Linked DNA regions of Sphingobium yanoikuyae. The protein of the gene in region 2 interacts with the protein of the main gene of each other region in a pairwise test. Links are inferred from orthologs where the notes say so. Each region holds a gene or a part of one and is shown on either strand. Other genes may lie near its edges. The genes, in order: rpe, dnaN, dnaE and dnaQ.

Region 1 (5,094 bases), 930 kb from region 2 along the record:
ACCGCGCGCTGGTCCATGCCATCGTCGCCGAGACGTTGCGCCATTTGCCCGATCTCGACGCGCTGATCGACGGCGCGACCAAGCAGCCGCTGCCCGATGATGCCAAGGCGCGGATGGTGCTGCGCATCGCGCTGATCCAGGTGCTGGCGCTGGGCACCGCGCCCCATGCGGCGATCGCCACCGCGCTGCCGCTGGTCGATGGCGGGCCGCGCAAGCTGGTCCATGGCGTGTTCGGCACCGTGACCCGCGCCGAGCCGAGCCTGCCCGTGCCGCCCACCCTGCCCGCCGACGTCGCCGAACGCTGGACCGGGCAATGGGGCAAGGCGATGCCGCTGGCCGCCGCCCACGCCTATGCCGTGCGCCCGCCGGTCGACATCAGCCTGCGCGATCCGGCCGAGACCGGCAAATGGGTCGAGGCGCTGGGCGGCACCAGCTTTGCGTCCGGCCATGTCCGCCTGCCCGAGGGGGCGGTCGTGCCCGAATTGCCCGGTTTTGCCGAGGGGGCCTGGTGGGTGCAGGATATCGCTGCCTCCTGCCCGGCCCGGCTGCTGGGCGCGGGCGAAGGCCGGACCGTGCTGGACCTGTGCGCCGCGCCGGGCGGCAAGACGATGCAGTTGGCGGCGGCCGGATGGGCCGTGACCGCGGTCGACCAGTCGAAGAAGCGGCTGGAGCGGCTGAGCGAAAATCTGGCCCGCACCGGCCTGTCGGCCGATGTCGTGCAGGCGGACCTGCGCCAATGGGCACCCGAGGCGCCGGTCGATGCGCTGCTGCTCGACGCGCCCTGCACCGCCACCGGCATCTATCGCCGTCATCCCGACGTTTTGCACCGCATCGGCCCGCGCCAGATCGCGGAACTGGCCGAACTGCAGGGCGAACTGCTGGCCCGCGTCGCTGACTGGGTGAAGCCGGGCGGGACGCTGATCTACGCCACCTGCTCGCTGGAGCAGGCCGAGGGCGAGGCGCAGATGAGCCGCTTCCTGGCGGCGCTTCCCGATTTCCAGGTCCAGCCAGCGCAGGCAGACGAACTGCCCATCGGCATGGCGCCCAGCGCCGACGGCTGGCTGCGCACCCTGCCCGACACGCTGGCGGAGCAGGGCGGCACCGACGGCTTTTTCGTTGCAAGGATCGTGCGCATCGGGAACTAAGGCTTAACCATGAGGGGCTTAAGGTGAGGTCCTTCGCTGGAAAGGCCCGCCTTGCGTCCGACCGAACCCCTGCCCCTGCATCATAGCTGGCCGCTTTACGACCTGCGCGAGCATCTCGCGCCGGTGGTGCTGGACCAGGATATTGCGGGGAATGAGGCGGCGCTGGCCGATCGGGGGCTGGGCCTGTGGCATTGCAATCTGGCCGACAACAGCATCAGCTGGACCCAGGGCGTCTATGACATATTCGGGCTGGAGCCGGGCAGCATCGTGCCCCGGCCGCTGTCGGTGTCGCTCTATGCCCATGACAGCCGCGAGGCGATGGAACGGCTGCGCGCCTATGCCATCCGCCACCAGCGCGGCTTCACCCTGGACGTCGATATTCGCCGCCCGGACGGTAGCGATTGCGCGATGCGGCTGATCGCCGCGCCGGTGCTGCTGGACGGCGAAACGGTGGCGCTGCACGGGGTCAAGCAATGGCTGCCCAAGGATGTCGGCGCGCCGGTCAGACTGGAACCCACGACCTTCTTCATCCCCTGATGCGACTCATCGCCGCACGGCGCAAATCATGCGTTGCCCTCGCCCCAAGGGAGGGCTAATGCGAGCGGTCAAATGACCCATCCCATTCTCATCTCTCCGTCCATCCTGTCCGCCGATTTCGCACGGCTGGGCGAGGAAGTCCGCGCCATCGACGAAGCCGGTTGCGACTGGATCCATATCGACGTGATGGACGGCCATTTCGTGCCCAACATCACCATCGGTCCAGCCGTGGTGAAGGCGCTGCGCCCGCACACGAAAAAGCCGTTCGACGTGCATCTGATGATCTCGCCGGTGGACCAGTATCTCGACGCCTTCGCCCAGGCCGGCGCCGACATCATCACCGTCCATCCCGAGGCCGGCCCGCACATCCACCGCACCGTGCAGCATATCAAGTCGCTGGGCGTACAGGCGGGCGTGGTGCTGAACCCCGGCACCCCGGCCAAGATGCTGGACTATCTGATCGACGATATCGACCTGATCCTGGTGATGAGCGTCAATCCCGGCTTTGGCGGCCAGAGCTTCATCGAGAATCAGCTGCGCAAGATCGAGGCGTGCCGCAAGATGATCGAGAAGAGCGGCCGTGACATCCGCCTGCAGGTCGATGGCGGCATCGACATCAACACCGCGCCCAAGGCGATCGCGGCGGGCGCCGACGTGCTGGTGGCCGGCACCGCGACCTTCCGTGGCGGCCCGGCCGCCTATGCCGACAATATCAGGACGCTGCGGGGCGGGTGACGAACCAGCGGCGCCAGTCCTCCCCTGTCGCGGTCGACGCCGGTCATGAACCGGCCGACGACGGCATCGAACAGGGCAAGCGGCTCATCCGCGTCGCGGATGACAAGGGCCTGTCGCTGGCCGAGCGGATCGCCAATCATTTCTATCGGCTGAGCTGGAAGACGCCGCTGCACAGCCGGCGGCTGAAGGGCAAATATCCGCTCAAACTGCTGGCGGTGCCGGACGATGTCGTGCCCGGCGACCCGCGCGCCGGCCAGGCGATCCGCGCCGGCTATTTCCTGTTCCGGGGCCAGAAGCTGGCGATCGACACGGTCGATTTCGGCAAATTGGCGGTCGGCCCGGCCTTCACCGACTATCTGCACAGCTTCCGCTGGCTGCGCGACCTGTCGACCGCCGCGACGCGCGAGCAGGGCGCGCCGGTGGCCGAGGCGCTGATGCGCAAATGGCTGGCCGCCCATGCCGAAACGCCGAGCGACCCGGCCTGGCGCGCCGACAATGCGGCCTGGCGGCTGCTGTTCTGGACCGCCCATGCGCCGCTGATCCTGTCGTCGAGCGACCTTGTCTATCGGTCGCTGGTGCTCAACTGCATCGCCCGCACCGCGCGCCATCTGGACCAGAGCGCGGACAAGGCCGCGCCGGGCCTGCCGCGTCTGGTCGCCTGGGGCGGGATCGTCGCGGCGTCGATGCTGATGCCCGGCGGCAATCCGCGCAAGCTGTTCGGCGAAGCGGGCCTGAAGCGCGCGATCGACAGCGCCTTCCATGCCGATGGCGGCATCATTTCCCGGTCGCCGCTGGCGCAGCTGGAAGGCGTGATGCTGCTGGCGATGGTGGTCGCGGTCTATGAGGTGCGACGCGAACAGGTGCCCGGCTTCCTGATCGACGGGCTGAGCCGCGCGGTGCCGGCCTTGCTGGGCCTGACCCATGGCGATGGGGGTCTGGGCAACTGGCAGGGCGCTGGCGCGGTCGACCCCGACATGGTCGAGGCGCTGGTGCAGGCCAGCCGGGTGCGGACCCGGCCGCTGCGCCAGGCGCGCGACTGGGGCTATCAGCGGATCAGCGCCGGCAATACGGTGGTGCAGATCGATGCGGCGCCGCCGCCGGTCGCGCGCCTGGCCGCCGCCGGCTGCGCCTCCACCGGCGCGATCGAGATCAGCGACGGGCGGCTGCGGCTGGTCATCAATTGCGGCGGCGCGGCGCTGGAAGGCGCCTATATCCCGCGCGATCTGGCCCAGGCGCTGCGCTCCACCGCGGCGCACAGCACATTGGTGCTGGACGACAGCAATTCGACCGCGCTGATGCCCGACGGCACGCTGGGCAAGGGCGTGACCGAGGTCGAGCTGAACCGGCAGGAGCTGGACAATGGCAGCCGGGTGGAGCTGAGCCATGACGGCTATGTCCGCCGCATGGGCTATGTCCACCGCCGCCTGCTGATGATGAGCGGCGACGGCAAGGAAGTGCGCGGCGAGGATATGCTGACCCCGGCGACGCGCGGCAAGAAGCCGGTCAAGCGGCCGGTGCAGCTGCGCTTTCATCTGGCGCCCGGCGTGGAACCGACCCTGACCGCCGACAGCCAGGGCGCGCTGTTGCGGATCGAGCTGGGCGCGCTGTGGCAGTTCCGGACCGGGGCCGGCGTGCTGAGCGTCGAGGATAGCCTGTGGGTCGATGGCGACGGCCGCCCCCACCCCACAAGGCAGCTGGTGGTGACGAGCGAGGCACTGCCGGGCGGCTCCAGCATCGGCTGGCTGTTCAAGCGGGTCGGCTGACCCGCATCGCACCGGCGCAATGTTGCACCATCGTGACAATGTCCGTTTTTTCCTATGAACAGCCCGGACAAGGGCGCATGCAAGAGGGGCGACCCGAGGCCCGTTTGCTACCAATCAACGACCTCGCTCTCAGGCCCGGCCACTTTCAGCGGCCGGGCCGCTAGAGCCTTTCACCGGACAGGCGACGGCTTGAGATAGGTATCGAACCAGGCGACGGTGCGGGTCAGCGAGTCGAGCTGATTCTCCTTCTTCTGGAAGCCATGGCCCTCGGCCGGGTAGAAGATCGTCTCCACCACATTGCCCTTCGCCTTGAGGATGTCATGCACCTCCTGCGCCTGGCCGCGCGGCACGCGAATGTCGTTCTCGCCCTGGATGGTCAGCAACGGCGCCTTCGCCGCGCGGATATAGGTGAGCGGCGAGGCCGCATCATAGACCTGCGGATCGCTTTCGGGCGTGCCGAGCAGGCTGCGCTGATAGGCCTTCAGCTCCTCATCCTGGTCGCGATACATGGTGCGCCAGTTGATGATGCCGAACCACTGGACGGCGGCGGCGAACTCGTCGGGCGCCCGGCCGATCGCCATCAGGGTCATGAAGCCGCCATAGCTGCCGCCGAAGATGCCGACCCGCTTGGCATCGACATAGCCGCTATCGACCAGGAAATGCTTGGCCGCGACCGTGTCCTTGAGGTCGGCACCGCCCAGATCCTTGACATTGCCGTCCTGGAACGCCTTGCCATAGCCGGTCGAGCCGCGGAAATTGGGCTGGATCACGACATAGCCGCGGCTGGCAAAGGCGGTGGCGTAGCGGCTGTAGCCGTCCTGCGCCTGACCGGTGGGGCCGCCATGGGGCAGCACGATGGCGGGGTTGCTGCCGTTGCGCTTCAGATTGGCGGGCATGGTCACGATCGCGCTGAT
Region 2 (5,209 bases):
CTCGAACATTCATAGTCGGTGCCCGGCCAGGGGTTGAACGGGATCAGGTTGACCTTGGCCGGCAGCTTGTACTTGCGGATCAGGCGGACCAGTTCATGCGCGTCGGCATCGCTGTCATTCTTGTCCTTGATCATCACATATTCGAACGTGATGCGCCGGGCATTGTTCGCCTTGGGATAATCGGCACAGGCCTGGAGCAGTTCCTCGATGCCATATTTGCGGTTGAGCGGCACCAGCTCGTCGCGCACTTCCTTGGTCACGGCATGGAGCGAGACCGCCAGGTTCACGCCAATCTCTTCCGCCGCGCGCGCCATCATCGGCACGACGCCGCTGGTCGACAGGGTGATGCGCCGCTTCGACAGGGCCAGGCCATCGCCGTCCATCACCAGCTTGAGCGCGTCGCGGACATGATCGAAATTATAGAGCGGTTCGCCCATGCCCATCATCACGATGTTGGTGAGCATGCGGCCGTCCGCCGTATATTGCGAATCCTCGTCCGTCTCGTCGTCATTGGCGCTGGCCATGCTGCCCTTGGGCCATTCGCCCAGCGCATCGCGCGCCAGCATGACCTGGCCGACAATCTCGCCCGGCGTCAGGTTGCGGACCAGTCGCATCGTGCCGGTGTGGCAGAAGCTGCAATTGAGCGTGCAGCCGACCTGGCTCGACACGCACAGGGTGCCGCGGTCCGCATCGGGGATGAAGACCATCTCATAATCCTGGCCATCGTCCGAACGGAGCAGCCATTTGCGGGTGCCGTCGTTCGACACCTGCGCTTCCACCACCTGCGGCCGGCCGACGATGAAGCGTTCCGCCATCCACAGCCGCATCGGCTTGGCCAGGTCGGTCATCTTCTCGAAATCGGTCTCGCCGCGATGATAGAGCCAATGGAACAGCTGCTTGGAACGCAGCTTGGCGGCCTTCTGGTCGAGCCCGGCTTCTTCCAGCACGCCCTTCATCTGGGCGCGGGTCAGGCCCAGCATGTCGACGCGCCCGTCCTCACGGGGCGTCACCGCGCGGGGCACGGGCACAGGGTCGATAAGGCCGGGAATCGGCATGATGGGATTGGCGGCGGAATGCATGGCCGCGCACATAGTCGATTTTGCCGGATTTTTAAAGTGGCGTTGCAATCAGCGTAAACGGGCGCAGCCCAGCGCTGCCGCGTCGATCGCCGTGGCAGCGCCGCGCAGCGCATAGCTGTCGGCAAAGGCGCCGCCCTTGGCCGATGTCGATTGGACGCTCATGCTGCTGGCGGAGCGCATCGCAGCGATGATCGCGGCATCGTCCTGCGGATTGGCGGCCCACGCGTCGGCTTGGCCCGCAACCAGCGCGAAACGGCGGTCGCCGACGCTGAGCGAGACCCGCGCATTGGCGGCGCGGGGCCGGCTGAGGCGGAAATGGATCTGGCCCCGGACATGCTGGCGCGGCCAGGTGCCGACGGCGGCAAAACCCTTGGGCGCATCGCCCGCGCGGCGCGGCACCGGCATGGCGATGGCGTAGCAGCGCGGGCCGTTCTGGCCGGCGCCGGGATCGCGAAACGCGCCCCAGCTTTCGAAAATGCCGAGCGAATCGCGCGCCATGGCCGGACTGGCGAGGATGACGAGCGGGATCAGCAGGGCGGGCAGGCGGCGCATGGTCCGGGCAAAGCGCAAGCCATCGCCATTTGCAAGCCCGGCTTCGTTTCGAAAGCGCGTCGAGGTGCTTGCCGCCGCCGACATAGCGGTTATGAAGGACCATCCATCATTGCCGCCGGGATTCGACCGAATCCTCGCCATCGACGCAAAAAGAACGGACAGAACAGGGACATGAAGGCCACCATCGAACGCGCAACGCTCCTCAAGAGCCTCAGCCACGTCCAGTCGGTGGTCGAGCGGCGCAACACGATTCCGATCCTGTCCAACGTGCTGATCGAGGCATCGGCGGATGGCGCGATCAAGCTGATGGCGACCGATCTCGACCTGCAGGTCGTGGAAAGCGTGTCGGCCCAGGTCGAACAGGCCGGCGCCACCACCATTTCCGCCCACACGCTGTTCGACATCGCCCGCAAGCTGCCCGAAGGCAGCCAGGTGTCGCTGCAGGCGGCCGACGGCAAGATGCTGATCCAGGCCGGACGCGCCCGCTTCAACCTGTCGACCCTGCCGCGCGACGACTTCCCGGTCATTGCCGAGGGCGACCTGCCGACCAGCTTCGAACTGCCGGCCGAAACGCTCAAGCAGATCATCGACAAGACGCGCTTCGCCATCTCGACCGAAGAGACGCGCTATTATCTGAACGGCATCTATTTCCACGTCTCGGACGAAGGATCGCCGGTGCTCAAGGCCGCCGCGACCGACGGCCATCGTCTGGCCCGCGTCACCGTGCCGCGTCCCGACGGCGCCGACGGCATGCCGGGCATCATCATCCCCCGCAAGTGCATCGCCGAACTGCGCAAGCTGCTCGACGAGGTCGAGGGTTCGGTGCAGGTCAGCCTGTCGGCCAGCAAGATCCGCTTTGGCCTGGGCAGCGCGATCCTGACCAGCAAGCTGATCGACGGCACCTTCCCCGATTATAGCCGCGTCATTCCGACCGCGAACGACAAGCTGCTCAAGATCGACCCGCGTAGCTTCGAGGAAGGCGTGGACCGCGTTGCGACCATCGCCACCGAAAAGACCCGCGCGGTCAAGATGAGCCTCGACAAGGACAAGATCACCCTGTCGGTCACCAGCCCGGAAAATGGCACGGCGGCCGAAGAAGTGCCCGGCGCGTTCCAGGGCGAAGGCTTCGATATCGGCTTCAACGCCCGTTATCTGCTCGACATCCTTGGCCAGATCGACACCGACATCGTCGAACTGCACCTGGCCGATGCGGCCGCACCGACGCTGATCCGCGAAAATGATCGCAGCCCGGCGCTCTATGTGCTGATGCCGATGCGCGTCTGACGGGTCTTGCCGGGAGATCGCTGAATATCAGGGAATCTCCCGGACCCGGCGGGTAATCGCTTCTCAAGCTTTGTCGATTAGACGATCGGCATGGCTATTGTCCGCAAAACAGATACTGATGCGCCGGCCAGGACCGCGAGCCTGCTGGTTTCGCTGGGTCTGGCCGAAAGCGGCACGGAAGTCGCCGCCAACTGGCTGTCGCGCAGCTTCACCCATGTCGCCGCCCTGTGGCCACTGATGCTGCTGGCCAAGCTGTGCGTTGCGGCGCTGCTCGGCATGCTTTCCTTCACCCGGCCGGAACATGGCGCCCTGCTGTGCGGCGTAGTGCTGATCGACGGCCTGCTGATGCTGGTGCCGCGCTGGGCGCTGTTCCGCAATCTGCGACCCCATGTCCAGAACTGGCTGATGCTGCCCGCGCTCTTCTGTTCGGGACTGATCTTCAGCCTGTGGCTGGCGCAGGGCAATGGCGTGGCGATGCCGTCCGCAGTGCCGGAAATGGCGATCGCGCTGCTGGCGGTCTGCATCGTCGGCGACCGGCGCCTGCTTGGGCTCAGCTATTTCATGGGGGCGCTGCTGGTGGCCGGCATCGCCCATGCGGGCATGGTGCATCTGGGGCTGCTGGCCAGTTGCCTGGCGGTGATGGCGATCGCCACCCTGCGGCAGGCGGCGGCGGATCGCGAACGCGCGATCGAACAGCATCGGCAGGATCTCAAGGCGCAGCGCTCCGACCGGCTGCTGGAGGAATATGAACAGTCCGGCCGCGGCTGGTTCTGGGAAACCGATCGTCACGGCCACATCACCTATATCTCCGCCACCCTGGCCGAACCGCTGGGCGTGGAAGCGGGCAGCCTGATCGGCCGGTCGCTGACCGACATCATCCAGCAGGGTGACCGGCAACAGGGCGATGGCGAGCGGACGCTCGGCTTCCACCTCTCGGCCCGGACCGGCTTTGCCGACATTGCGGTGCGGGCTGCGATCGCCCGCGAGGAACGCTGGTGGTCGATCTCGGGCGAACCGGTGTTCAACGAATATGGCCAGTTCCACGGTTTCCGCGGATCGGGCACCGACCTGACCGAAATGCGGCGCAGCCAGGCGGAAGTAACGCGCCTGGCCCAATATGATTCGCTGACCGGCCTCGCCAACCGCGTGCAGATGCTGCAGGCGCTGGAACAGGCGGTGCTGGGTTCCCGCGGCAAGCAGGGCGAATGCGCGCTGATGATGCTCGACCTCGACCGGTTCAAGAGCGTCAACGACACGCTCGGCCATCCGGCCGGCGACGCGCTGCTGCGTCAGGTCAGCCAGCGGCTCCAGCGCGTGGTCGGCAATCAGGGGCTGGTCGGGCGCCAGGGCGGCGACGAGTTCAAGGTGCTGGTGCATGGCCGCCATGACCGCAACCGGCTCGGCCTGCTGGCTCAGGCGATCATCAGCGCCCTGTCGCAGCCTTATTCGATCGAGGGCACGGGCGTGGTGATCGGCGTGTCGATCGGCATTTCCTTCTGCCCCGAAGATGGCGTCACCGCCGATGCCCTGATCCGCAATGCCGACCTTGCCCTCTACAAGGCGAAGGGCGACGGACGCGGCGTCTATCGCTTCTATTCGGCCGACATGCATGCCGATGCGGAGGATCGCCGCCAGCTCGAACAGGATCTGCGCCATGCGCTGACGGCGGACGGCCTGCACCTCGTCTATCAGCCGATCGTCAGTTCGACGACCGAGCGCATCACCGGCTATGAGGCGCTGCTGCGCTGGGATCATCCGGTGCGCGGCGCCATCTCGCCCGCCTTGTTCGTCCCCATTGCGGAGGATAGCGGCCTGATCGCGCCGATCGGCGAATGGGTGATGCGCACCGCCTGTCGCGACGCGGCGCAGTGGGACGCGGGCATCCGCGTTGCGGTCAATGTCTCGGCGATGCAGTTCGCCAATCCCGGTTTCCCGACCACCGTGATGCAGGCCCTGGCGAGCGCGCAACTGGCGCCCGAACGGCTGGAGCTGGAAATCACCGAAAGCGTGTTCCTGAACGACAATGACGGCACCGACGCCATGTTCACCCGGCTCAAGGGGCTGGGCGTGCGGCTGGCGCTCGACGATTTCGGCACCGGCTATTCGTCGCTCGGCTATCTGAAGAAGGCGCCGTTCGACAAGATCAAGATCGACCAGAGCTTCGTGCGCGGTGCCGCGATCCGGGGCAGCCGCAACAGCGCGATCATCAAGGCGATCGTCAGCCTGGCCGAGGCGCTGGGCATGGACACCACGGCGGAAGGGGCCGAGACCCGCGACGAGCTGGACCTGATCCG
Region 3 (6,283 bases), 3.5 Mb from region 2 along the record:
TAGCCCTGCATCGTGTCGGTGGCCGATGGCGTCAGGATCAGCTTGGCGCCCGCCTCCGCCTGCGCCCGCGCGATCATCGGAAATTCGACGTCATAGCAGATCGAGATGCCGACCGGCCCGATCGGCGTGTGGATGAGGTTGATGCTGTCGCCGCCACTGATGCCCCAGCGCTCGCGCTCGAACCGGGTCATCATGATCTTGTCCTGATGACCGGTGGTGCCGTCGGGACAGAAGAGACGCGCGCGGTTGACGATCCGGCCGTCGCTTTCCCTTACCGGCCGGCTACCCGCCAGGATCATGATGTCGAGCCGCGCCGCAAGCTCGGCATGGACGCGGTCATAGGCCTCGCCAAACTGCATCACCAGGTCGAGCGAGGCGGTCAGGTCGGCCGCCCGCTCGGGATCGATCCCGGCCAGCTCCATCGCCGCATATTCGGGAAAGATCGCCAGGGTCGCGCCCAGCGCGGCGGCTTCCTCCACCCAGCGGGTCAGCTTTTCCTGCCAGGCGGCGAAGCTCTGCACCTGCTCGATCGGATATTGGGCGGCGGCAACGCGGATGTGGGTCAAGGATACCTCGGGATGGAACGGCGACGGGGCAGGCGGCGGCTTTAGCGCCCTTCGACCTGCGCGATCCAGTCCGCCAGATTATAATGGTTGGAAATGCGCGTGATCTGCCCCTCGACGATGTCGAAGAAGGCGCCGACGCGCAGATGATAGGTCTGGCCGGCGGCAGGCGGCAGCCCTTCGTCGGTCACCAGATAGCGGCCGTCCAGCATGAACTCGGCCGCCGCCCGCGTCCCCTCCGCATTGGCCAGCACGATCGGATCGATCACCGTCTCGGCATAGCAAAGGTTCATATGAGACAGGAAATCGGCGAACGCCGCCTTGCCGATGCGGGCCGCGCCCTGGCTCGGCTCGTGCCGCACATCGTCGGCCAGCAGCGCCAGCATCCCCTCGGCATCCTGCCGGTTGAAGGCATCATAATAGGCATGGACCAGGGCCAGGGTCGCTTCGGACACAGATTTCTCCTCGGACTGGGAAAATGGGCGCGGTCAGCCGACCAGCCGCATGGCCGATCGGCGATGGCGGGTGCGATAGCCGTCCGACTTCGCCTCCATCCGCGCCAGATTGTGGACGGTTAGCCCGGCGATGCCACTGATCGCGTCGACCTGATCAGCGCCCAGCGTGAAGTCGTCGCCCAGGAAGACACGGGCCGCCTTGCCATCGCCGATCGGCGCCCGCACGAACACCTCACACCGCCCGCCCCGGCTGCCGGACAGGATCGCCGCCAGCTTGGCGACGGCCTCGACCATCTCGATGTCCAGCACCAGTTCCATCCGCGACACGTTGGCGATCTCGCGGAACGGCTCCATCCGGCGCACGGTGACGCGCGGCGTTTCCTCGCCCGGCAGGCGATCCAGCTCGACATGCAGCAGCGCGCAATCGCCCTCGCGCGCCAGTTCCTCGATCTGCTTGCAGGCATCCTCGTCGAAACAGCTGGCCTGGAACTGGCCGCTCTGGTCGGAGAAGGTGGCGTTGGCATAGCGCGCGCCGCGCCGCGTCTCGCGCCAGCGCACATCTTCGACCATCGCCGCCATGATGCCCATCACCCGCCCTTCGGCATTGGGCATGCCCATCGGCTGCGAACAGATTTCGCCATAGCTTTTCGCGCCGCGCGCATCGGCCAGATGACGGAAACGGTCGACCGGATGGGCCGAGAAATAGAAGCCGAACGCCTCTTTTTCCTGCGCCATCCGGTCCGACACGGTCCAGGCCTGATGCGGCGGGATGCGAACGTCGGCATGGGCGGTCTCGACATCGCCGAACAGGCCGCCCTGCCCGCTTTCGCGCGCCTGCGCCGCGCTTGCCGCGACGCTCAGCAGGGTTTCCGCCGCCGCATGCACCCCGGCCCGGTCGGCATGGATGGTGTCGAACGCACCGGCCGCGGCCAGGCTTTCGAGCTGCCGCCGGTTGAGCAGGCGCGGCTCGATCCGGTCTGCCAGATCGTCCAGATGCTTGAACGGACCATTGGCTTCGCGCTCGGCGACCAGCTGCTCCATCGCCTTCTCGCCCACGCCCTTGAGGCCGCCCAGCGCATAGCGCACGGCAAAGCCCAGACGCGGATCATCGCCCTCGAACGGCACCGCCTCGACGGTGAAGTCGGCCTCGCTCTGGTTGAGGTCGGGCGGCAGGCAGGTCATGCCCATGCGCCGCATATCGTCAACGAAGACGGTGAGCTTTTCGGTCAGATGGATATCGAAGGCCATCGACCCGGCATAGAATTCCGCCGGATAATGGGCCTTGAGCCAGGCGGTCTGATAGGCGAGCAGCGCGTAAGCGGCGGCGTGCGACTTGTTGAAGCCATAGCCGGCGAACTTGTCGATCAAGTCGAACAGCTCGTTCGCCTTGGCCGGCTTGATGTCGCTCTTGGCGCAACCCTCTACGAAGCGCAGGCGCTGGGCGTCCATTTCCGCCTTGATCTTCTTGCCCATGGCGCGGCGCAGAAGGTCGGCGTCGCCAAGCGAGTAGCCGGCCAGGATCTGCGCGGCCTGCATCACCTGTTCCTGATAGACGAAGATGCCATAGGTTTCTTCGAGGATCGGCTTCAGCAGGATGTGCGGATATTCAATCTCTTCCTGGCCGTTCTTGCGGCGCCCGAACATCGGGATATTGTCCATCGGGCCGGGACGATAGAGCGACACCAGTGCGATGATGTCGCCGAAATTGGTCGGACGCACCGCGGCCAGCGTCTTGCGCATGCCTTCGGATTCCAGCTGGAACACGCCGACCGTATCGCCGCGCTGGAGCAGTTCATAGACTTTGGCATCGTCCCAGGCGAGCGTGTCGAGATCGACCGTGACCCCGCGCCCCTTGAGCAGTTGCACCGCCTTTTGCAGCACCGACAGCGTCTTGAGGCCGAGAAAGTCGAACTTCACCAGCCCCGCACCCTCGACGAACTTCATGTCGAACTGGGTCACCGGCATGTCGGATCGCGGATCGCGATAGAGCGGCACCAGCTGGCTCAGCGGCCGGTCGCCGATCACCACGCCGGCCGCGTGGGTGGAGCTGTGGCGCGGGAAGCCCTCCAGCTTCATCGCATAGTCGATCAGGCGTTTGACCTGATTGTCATTGTCATATTCCGCCTTGAACTCGGCGACGCCGTTCAGCGATCGCTCCAGCGTCCAGGGATCGGTCGGATGGTTGGGCACCAGCTTGGCCAGGCGATCGACCTGGCCATAGCTCATCTGCATGACGCGGCCGGTATCCTTCAGCACGGCGCGCGCCTTCAATTTACCGAAGGTGATGATCTGGGCGACATGGTCGCTGCCATATTTCTGCTGCACATAGCGGATCACCTCGCCGCGCCGCGTTTCGCAGAAGTCGATATCGAAGTCGGGCATGGAGACGCGTTCCGGGTTCAGGAAGCGCTCGAACAGCAGGCCCAGTTGCAGCGGATCTAGGTCGGTGATGGTCAGCGCCCAGGCGACCAGCGATCCGGCACCCGAACCACGGCCCGGCCCCACCGGAATATCATGATCCTTGGCCCATTTGATGAAGTCGGCCACGATCAGGAAGTAGCCGGGGAACCCCATCTGGATGATGATGTCCATTTCGAACTTCAGCCGTTCGAAATAGGGCTGACGCGCCTCGTCCGCGATGATCCCCGCCTTCTCCAGCCGGGCCTCCAGCCCCGCGATCGACTGATCGCGCAGCATGATGCCCTCACCCTCGATATCGCCGGCAAGGCTTGGCAGGATCGGCTTGCGCTTGGGCGCCATCACCGCGCAGCGCTGGGCAACGACCAGCGTGTTGGCCAGCGCCTCGGGCAGGTCCTCGAACAGCCGCTTCATCTCCGCCGCCGGCTTCATCCAGGCGTCGGGCGAGCTGGTGCGGCGGTCGGGCGTCTCGACATAGGCGCCATCGGCAATGCACAGCATCACGTCATGCGCCGCGTGAAATTCCGGCTCGGCAAAGCAGGTCGGGTTGGTCGCGACCAGCGGCAGATTGCGGTCATAGGCCAGGTCGAGCAGTTGCGGCTCCGCCTTGCCCTCGACCGGGTCCAGCCGGCGGCAAATCTCGACATAGAGCCGATCGGGGAACAGCGCCTGCAACCGGTCGGCATAGGCCAGCGCAGCGTCGGGCTGATCCTCGGCGAACAGGCGGGCGATCGCCCCCTCCCCGCCGGCGGTCAGCGCGATCACGCCATCGGTCCGCCCCTCCAGCATGTCGAGCGTGACATGCGGCACTTCTTCCAGCGGCCGGTCGAGATGCGCCATCGACACCAGCGCGCAGATATTGTCATAGCCGCCCGCATCCTGCGCATAGAGGGCGATCCAGTCATGCACCGCCGGCGCGTTGGATGGCCGGCCCGGTCGCACGACGCCCAGCATGGCGCCGACGATCGGCTGCACGCCCTCGCCCTTGCAGCCATCGGAAAAGGCCATCGACCCATAAAGGCCGTTGCGGTCGGTGATCGCCGCCGCCGGAAAACCCAGGGCCTTGGCCTGCTTGGCGATCTTCTTGGGGTCGATCGCCCCTTCGAGCATGGTGAAGGACGAAAAGATGCGCAGCGGTACGAAGGCGGAATGAGACATCGCGGCAATCTAACGACGGCAGCGCCCGCGCGCCAGTCCCGCCCGGCGAAAAGCTGTGGACAAAAGCACCACTTGTCGCTTGCCAAGGACCGCGCTTGCTGATCCTATCGCGCCCAAAGAACGGGCCAGAGGATAGGCCAGAGAACAGGGAGCACGGTCATGTCGGACAGCAACCCGGTTTCCACCCCACCCGGCATCGTCGACCGGGCCAAGGCGATCATCCTGCGGCCCAGGGACGAATGGCCGCTGATCGAGGCCGAACCGGCCAGCATCGGCAGCATCTATACCGGCTATGCCATGATCCTGGCGGCGATCCCGCCGCTCGCGACCCTGATCGGCGGACAGCTCTTTGGCCATGGCCTGTTCGGCATCAGCTGGCGCCCGCCGCTGATCGGCGCGGTCGGCATGGCGATCGCCCATTATGTCCTGTCGCTGATCGGCCTGGCCGTGCTGGCGATCATCATCAACTTCCTCGCTCCCAGCTTCGGCGGCCAGCGCGACAAGCTCAAGGCCTTCAAGATTTCCGCCTATTCGGCGACCGCCGGCTGGCTGGCCGGCATCTTCTCGCTGATACCCGGCCTCACCATGCTCGGCCTGCTCGGACTTTACAGCCTCTACCTCCTCTATCTCGGCCTGCCGCGCCTGATGAAGGTGCCAGAGCAGAAGGCGTTGCCCTACACCATCGTCACCATGGTCGCGGGCGCGCTGCTCTTCATCCTCGCCAGCCTGCTCGCCATGCCGTTCAGCGGCCTGTTCGGCGGCCATGCCGGGCCGGACGATATCAGCGCCGACATCATGGTGCCGGGCATCGGCAAGATCGACGTCGACAAGATGGACGCCGCCACTAGGCAGATGGAACAGGCCGCCAAGCGGATGGAGGAAGCAACCAGGAATGGCCGCTCCGCCGCGATCGCGCCCGATGTGCTGCAGGCGCTGCTGCCCGAGAAGATCGGCCGCTTCACCCGCACCGAGATGGAAAGCAGCGGCATGTCCGCCGGCGCCCATGCCTCCGCCCGCTACCGCGCCGGCGACGACGAGATCGAGCTGGAGGTGAACGACATCGCGGTGGCCGGCGCCTTTGCCGGGATCGGCGCGGCGCTCAACGTCCAGTCGAACCGCCAGACCGCCAGCGGCTATGAGCGCACCCAGACGATCGACGGCCGCATCGTCACCGAGGAATGGGACAAGGACAGCCGTCACGGCAAATATGCCACCACGCTGGCCGACCGCTTCATGGTCGAGGCGGAGGGCACCGTCGCCGATATCGGGGAACTCAAAGCCGCAGTGAACGCGCTCGATCTCGACCGGCTGAGCGCGCTCGCCGCAAAATAGGCAATGTCATGAGGTCGCCCGCGTAACGAATTGCCAAGCTATCGGGCCTAGGTTAGGCGCCACCATGCGTTTATCCACGATCACCAACTGGGCCTATGGGGCCACCGTCCTGCTCACCTTGGCGTCGGGCACGACGATGCTGTTCGCGTCCGGCGCGGAACAGCGCGAGCGCGCCGCGGTCGCCCAGCGCGCCAGTTTCGACCAGTTGACCTCCACCCTGGAGGAGGATGTCTATCGCCTGACCGAACAGGCGCGCGGCTATGTGATTTCGGGCGATCCCAGCCATCTGGTCGTCTACCGCCGCGAGAAGGAAGCGCTGCGTTCCGTCGAGGACCGCATTAGGCATCTCAAGGATGC
Region 4 (4,957 bases), 590 kb from region 2 along the record:
GCAGGGAAACCGTGGACAGGGAGGCCTCGCTGGCGCTCGACATGTCCGACGCCGTAACAGCCGCAGCGGCCGACAGCGTAAATGCCGCGATGATCGCGGCCTTCAGACGAAAACTCATTATTGCTCAAAATCGTGCGGTTATTGGCCAGAAACGTCGATTGTAACCGATATTCTGTGACGTTCGGCCGCCCCCCGTCTGCGTGTTTACCGGCCCGCCCCCCATGGACGAATGCAGGCAACCTGCGCGTTCAGCGTTGGCCGCCATTGCCCGCGCGCGTGCAAGGAGTCAACGATCAGCAGATCGTTTCAGCGGCGAACCGTTCCGCATCCGCGATATCAAGCTCCACCAGCCACAGGTCGGGGTCCGATCTGCGCCGGCGTTCGGCATAGGCGGCGAACGCCTCAGGCCCCTCTTCCGCAGGGGGTCCACAGCGCATCAATGCATGGCCGCCGCGAAAGTTCGATACCCGTTCGAAAATTGCGGATTCCCGCCCCTTGTCCATCACCTGGACCAGGATGACGCCGCTCATTGCATCGCCCTTGGCCAGGATCATGGCAAATCCGCCGGCGGCATTCACCCGCTTCACCAGCGCGCCGACCAGCATCGCGCTGGTCAGCCGCGCGGCCGGACTGTCCTCAGCCATGATATCCCGGCAGCGATGACAGCGGAATCTGCGATCGCATGAAGGTGCCGGTGCCCCGGCCCACCTCTTCCCCGTCCGAATCGAGGATGCTCGCCTCGGCGACATAGACACGGCGCTTGCCGCTGATCCAGCGCCCCTCGGCGCGCAGCTTTCCGGGACCGATCGGCCGGGTGAACAGCAGGTTGAAGGCGGTGGTCAGCAGGAAACGATCGCTGACCAGACTGTTAGCGGCATAGAAGGCCGCATCGTCCAGCATCTTGAAATAGACGGTGCCATGCACCGCGCCGGCGGCATGGAAATGCCGCTCGTCGACCTCGAAATCGATCACCGACCGGCCGGGTTCCGGCACGCGCAGGGTCGACAGGAACAGGTCGTTGATCGGCGCGCTGTTGTAGAGATGCTCCAGCGCGCGAAAATGCGCCGCCTCGCCACTGGCGAGCGCGGCGGCCTCAGGCGGCGTCACGCGCCTCACCACCGGCCAGCAGCGCATGCAGCGCCTCGGCCGACTTGGCACCGCGCAGGCGCGTCACCTGCGCCTCGTCGCGCAGATAGCGGGACACACGCGCCAGCGTCTTGAGATGCTCGGCGCCGCTGTCCTGCGGCGACAGCAGCGCGAACACGATATCGACCGGCGCATCATCGACCGCGTCGAACGGCGCCGGCGGATCGAGCAGCACGACCACGCCGCACATGCGATCGAGGCCCGGCAGCTTGGCATGGGGAATGGCAACGCCGCCACCGAAACCGGTGGAGCCCAGACGCTCGCGCTCCAGCAGCGCATCGGCGGCCGCTTCGGCATCCACGCCATAGGATTGCGCGGCAAGAGCCGCGATCTTCTGGAACAGCATCTTCTTGCCGTTCACAGTCACCTCGGTGGCCAGCGCGTCCGGCGAGACAATATCGTTGAAATGCACCATTTTACTTCCGGGGGCAGCCGAGGCGCGCCCAGCCTGTCGAAAAAAATGCGCGTTGCTCGGAGAAACTAAAGCCCGGCCCCATAGGCCGCCTGCACCCGGAGGTCAACAGGCGGCCCGGCTTGGCAGGGGGTCAGCCGCGCGGCTCGACCCAGCCGATCGTGCCGTCCTGACGGCGATAGACCATATTATAGGCCGACGTTCCGGCATTGAGGAACAGCAGCGCATTGGTGTTGCGCAGGTCCAGCATCATCACCGCGTCGGACACGCTGGCTTCGGGAATGTCGACCCGCGTTTCGGCGACGATCAGGGGCGCATCGGCCACTTCGGCCTCCTCGTCGGCGGCACCGGCGAAGATGGTGTAACCCGCACCGTCGATATCATCGACACTATAGCCATTGGCGCGCTGCGCCTCGGCAGCGGCGGCCTGGATGCTGCGGTCCTTCAGGCGGCGCATATAGCGGCGCAGCTGCTTCTCGATCCGGTCCGATGCCTGGTCGAAGGCGGGATGCGCCTCCTGCGCCTCGCCGGCGCCCTTCAGGATCAGGCCGGTCATCACATGGCAGACGATATCACAATGAAAGGCGCCATGCGGGGCCGGTCGGAAGGTCACCTGGGCGGAAATCGTGCGGGAGAAATATTTCTCGGCTATCGCTTCCAGCCGGTCGCTGACGTGCTGCTTGAGCGCCTCGCCCGTCTCGACCTGATGCCCGGAAACACGGATATCCATATGCCTTCTCCTTATTCTTGCCGGGACGCCGGATCAGCGGCCCGGTTGGCACGTGGCAAACGCCGGCAGGTTCAGGCCGGCGGCGCCTCCTCGAGCCAGAGCGGCTTATCCAGCTTCGCGACGAAAGCGGCATGCCTCTCCAGCTCCTCCGCGCTCGCCGTGAAGACGCGCGCGGGACGAACAGGGCGAACAACGGCGGTTTCCGTCAGTTCCACCCTGACGATCTCTTTCTCTTCCTCCTGTGCAAGACCCAGGCCGATCTGACGGCCGCCGGTCAATTCGACATAGAGCTGCGCCAGCAGTTCGGCGTCGAGCAGCGCGCCATGCTTGACGCGATGGCTGCGGTCGATGCCGTAACGGGTGCAGAGCGCGTCCAGGCTGTGCTTGGCGCCGGGATGCAGGGTGCGAGCGATCGCCACCGTGTCGATCATCCGGTCCATCGACACGGCGTCGCGCGCGCACAGCTTCAATTCGTGATTGAGGAATCCGAAGTCGAAGCGCGCATTATGCGCCACCAGCGGACTGTCCTCCAGGAAATCCATCAGTTCGGCCACGCCCTCGCGGAACAGCGGCTTGTCCGACAGGAACTGGCTCGACAGGCCATGCACCGCCTCGGCGGCGGAGGGCATGTCGCGCTGTGGATTATAATAGGCGTGGAAGGTGCGGCCGGTCGGCACGCGATTGATAAGCTCTATGCACCCGATTTCGACCAGCCGATCGCCGGATGCCGGATCAAATCCCGTCGTTTCGGTGTCGAAAATGATCTCGCGCATCGCCCTTTTGAACCGACTCTCTATGACTCTACTTATCTGCCTGTCCGGGCGCCAAGGCAAGCGACCAGACGCCTGACCTGTGCCCGGGTTGCGGCAAATGTCGTACCCGTGTTGATGATATAGTCTGCCCTTAGCCGCTTTTCAGCATCAGGCAGCTGCAAGTGCAGGATTCTACGAAATTTTGCCACCGTCATGCCTGGCCGGGCCAGCACCCGCCGCCGCTGTTTCCAGGCGGGCGCACTGACGACGATGATCCCCGCCATGCGCCGGTAGCCACCTGTCTCGAACAGCAAGGGCACGTCCAGGATCACGAATTGGCGCGATCGATGGCGTTTGAGGAATCGCCGCCGCGACTCGCCCACGGCGGGATGGACGATCGCCTCCAGTGCCTTGAGTTCCACGGGATGGCCGAACACCGCCGCGCCCAGCTTCGCCCGGTCGACCCCCTGCGGCCCGGTGGTGCCGGGAAAGCGCGCCTCGATCGCCGGGATCAGCCGGCCGCCCGGCCCCTGCAGCCGATGCACCTCGGCATCGGCATCGAACACCGGCACGCCCTCGCGGCGAAACATCGCCGCAACCGCCGACTTGCCCATGCCGATCGAGCCGGTGAGGCCGTAAATCTTCACCCCGTCCCCGTTCAGTCCGCCGCCAGCAGCAGCGCGCGCAGTTCCGCGTCCAGCTCGCGCGGTGCCTCCGCATCGAAGAAGATGTCGAATGCCAGCGCCGCCTGGCCGATCAGCATTTCCAGCCCGTCCAGTGTCTTGAGGCCCCGGTCGCGCGCCGCCTTCAGCAAGCCCGTCTCCAGCGGCGCATAGACGATGTCATAGACGGTCGCGCTGCCCGGCAGCGGCGACAGGTCCAGATCCAGCGCCGGCTGGCCGACCATGCCCAGCGACGTGCTGTTGACCAGCAGGTCGGCGGCCGGCAGCGCATCGGTCATGCCGATCACTTGGCCCTTCACCCCGGCCCGGTCGAGCAGCGCCTGTCCCTTGGCCGGGTCGCGCGCCATGATCGTGATGTCGGGCACGCCCAGGCTGGTGAGCGCGAACAGGATCGCCCGCGCCGCGCCGCCCGCGCCGATCAGCACCGCATGGCGGCCCTTCCACTTGTCGCGCAGCAGCGGCTGCAGGAAGCCGCCGGCATCGGTGTTGGTGCCGATCAGCGGGCCTGCGGTCTCGCTGGCGATGGTGTTCATCGCACCGATCCGGTCGCGCACCCCGCCCGGATCGTCGGTATAGTCCATCACCGCGATCTTGTGGGGAATGGTGACATTGCAGCCCAGCCAGTCGGGATCGGCCCGGCGCTGCAGGAAATAGGCGGACAGCCCCTCGGGCGTCACATGGGTCTTCTTATATTCCGCCTCGATATCCAGCGCCTGCAGCCAGAAATTGTGGATAAGGGGCGATTTGCTGTGGTCGATCGGATCGCCGATCACCTCGGCATAGGGGAGCTTGTCGGTCATGACGCCAGAACGCCCCTTATGCGCAGGAAGTCAAGCAGCGGCAGCAGCGGCAGGCCCTGGATGCCGAACTGGCTGCCTTCCACCCTGGCGAACAGTTGCGCGCCCGGCCCCTCGATCCGATAGCAGCCGACACACCATTGGCATTCGTCCCAGTCGTCCTCCAGATAGGAGTCGATGAATCCGTCGGACAGGGTCCGCACCGTCATCCGCACCCGCTCGACATGGCGCCAGATCGGTTCATTGTTGAGCACGATCACCGCCGCACTGTGGAGATGATGGACCCGCCCCGACAGCAGGCGCAGGATGCGCGCGGCATCCGCCTTGTCGATCGCCTTGTCGATCATCGTCCCGTCGTCGAGAGTCAGGGTCTGGTCGCAGCCCAGCACCAGCGCGCCCGGCACGCGGCGCGACACCTTGAGCGCCTTCAATTCCGC

The links.
Region 1: the proteins of dnaN (region 2) and rpe interact in binary tests that used the Escherichia coli proteins (3 or more experiments, as listed by UniProt). The link is inferred for Sphingobium yanoikuyae from one-to-one orthologs.
Region 3: the proteins of dnaN (region 2) and dnaE interact in binary tests that used the Escherichia coli proteins (3 or more experiments, as listed by UniProt). The link is inferred for Sphingobium yanoikuyae from one-to-one orthologs.
Region 4: the proteins of dnaN (region 2) and dnaQ interact in binary tests that used the Escherichia coli proteins (3 or more experiments, as listed by UniProt). The link is inferred for Sphingobium yanoikuyae from one-to-one orthologs.

What each region holds. Positions count from the first base shown.
Region 1 is NZ_CP139979.1:3,909,205-3,914,298, forward strand. Bases 722-3,585 are described here. They hold rpe (ribulose-phosphate 3-epimerase), read left to right. Parts: upstream 722-1,754; coding sequence 1,755-2,417; downstream 2,418-3,585. Other genes in these bases: U0025_RS18070 (RsmB/NOP family class I SAM-dependent RNA methyltransferase), read left to right, coding at 722-1,145; U0025_RS18075 (hypothetical protein), read left to right, coding at 1,197-1,682; U0025_RS18085 (heparinase II/III family protein), read left to right, coding at 2,414-3,585. In the rest of the region: more of U0025_RS18070, read left to right, coding at 1-721; more of U0025_RS18085, read left to right, coding at 3,586-4,180; U0025_RS18090 (S9 family peptidase), read right to left, coding at 4,351-5,094. UniProt on the Escherichia coli protein: Catalyzes the reversible epimerization of D-ribulose 5-phosphate to D-xylulose 5-phosphate.
Region 2 is NZ_CP139979.1:4,838,346-4,843,554, forward strand. What follows is about bases 880-3,858. They hold dnaN (DNA polymerase III subunit beta), read left to right. Parts: upstream 880-1,802; coding sequence 1,803-2,915; downstream 2,916-3,858. Other genes in these bases: rlmN (23S rRNA (adenine(2503)-C(2))-methyltransferase RlmN), read right to left, coding at 880-1,079; U0025_RS22540 (hypothetical protein), read right to left, coding at 1,128-1,631; U0025_RS22550 (EAL domain-containing protein), read left to right, coding at 3,006-3,858. In the rest of the region: more of rlmN, read right to left, coding at 1-879; more of U0025_RS22550, read left to right, coding at 3,859-5,209. UniProt on the Escherichia coli protein: Confers DNA tethering and processivity to DNA polymerases and other proteins. Acts as a clamp, forming a ring around DNA (a reaction catalyzed by the clamp-loading complex) which diffuses in an ATP-independent manner freely and bidirectionally along dsDNA.
Region 3 is NZ_CP139979.1:1,301,876-1,308,158, reverse strand. Bases 852-4,904 are described here. They hold dnaE (DNA polymerase III subunit alpha), read right to left. Parts: upstream 4,595-4,904; coding sequence 1,052-4,594; downstream 852-1,051. Other genes in these bases: U0025_RS06015 (Yip1 family protein), read left to right, coding at 4,754-4,904; U0025_RS06025 (ketosteroid isomerase-related protein), read right to left, coding at 852-1,018. Outside these bases: U0025_RS06030 (carbon-nitrogen hydrolase family protein), read right to left, coding at 1-566; more of U0025_RS06025, read right to left, coding at 608-851; more of U0025_RS06015, read left to right, coding at 4,905-5,926; U0025_RS06010 (diguanylate cyclase), read left to right, coding at 5,991-6,283. UniProt on the Escherichia coli protein: DNA polymerase III is a complex, multichain enzyme responsible for most of the replicative synthesis in bacteria. This DNA polymerase also exhibits 3' to 5' exonuclease activity. The alpha chain is the DNA polymerase catalytic subunit.
Region 4 is NZ_CP139979.1:4,244,655-4,249,611, forward strand. What follows is about bases 1,211-3,937. They hold dnaQ (DNA polymerase III subunit epsilon), read right to left. Parts: upstream 3,062-3,937; coding sequence 2,360-3,061; downstream 1,211-2,359. Other genes in these bases: U0025_RS19625 (PTS sugar transporter subunit IIA), read right to left, coding at 1,211-1,561; hpf (ribosome hibernation-promoting factor, HPF/YfiA family), read right to left, coding at 1,692-2,288; coaE (dephospho-CoA kinase), read right to left, coding at 3,094-3,687; aroE (shikimate dehydrogenase), read right to left, coding at 3,699-3,937. Also shown: U0025_RS19610 (cell wall hydrolase), read right to left, coding at 1-118; U0025_RS19615 (DUF1491 family protein), read right to left, coding at 294-644; U0025_RS19620 (PaaI family thioesterase), read right to left, coding at 637-1,134; more of U0025_RS19625, read right to left, coding at 1,094-1,210; more of aroE, read right to left, coding at 3,938-4,523; U0025_RS19650 (Maf family protein), read right to left, coding at 4,520-4,957. UniProt on the Escherichia coli protein: DNA polymerase III is a complex, multichain enzyme responsible for most of the replicative synthesis in bacteria. The epsilon subunit contain the editing function and is a proofreading 3'-5' exonuclease.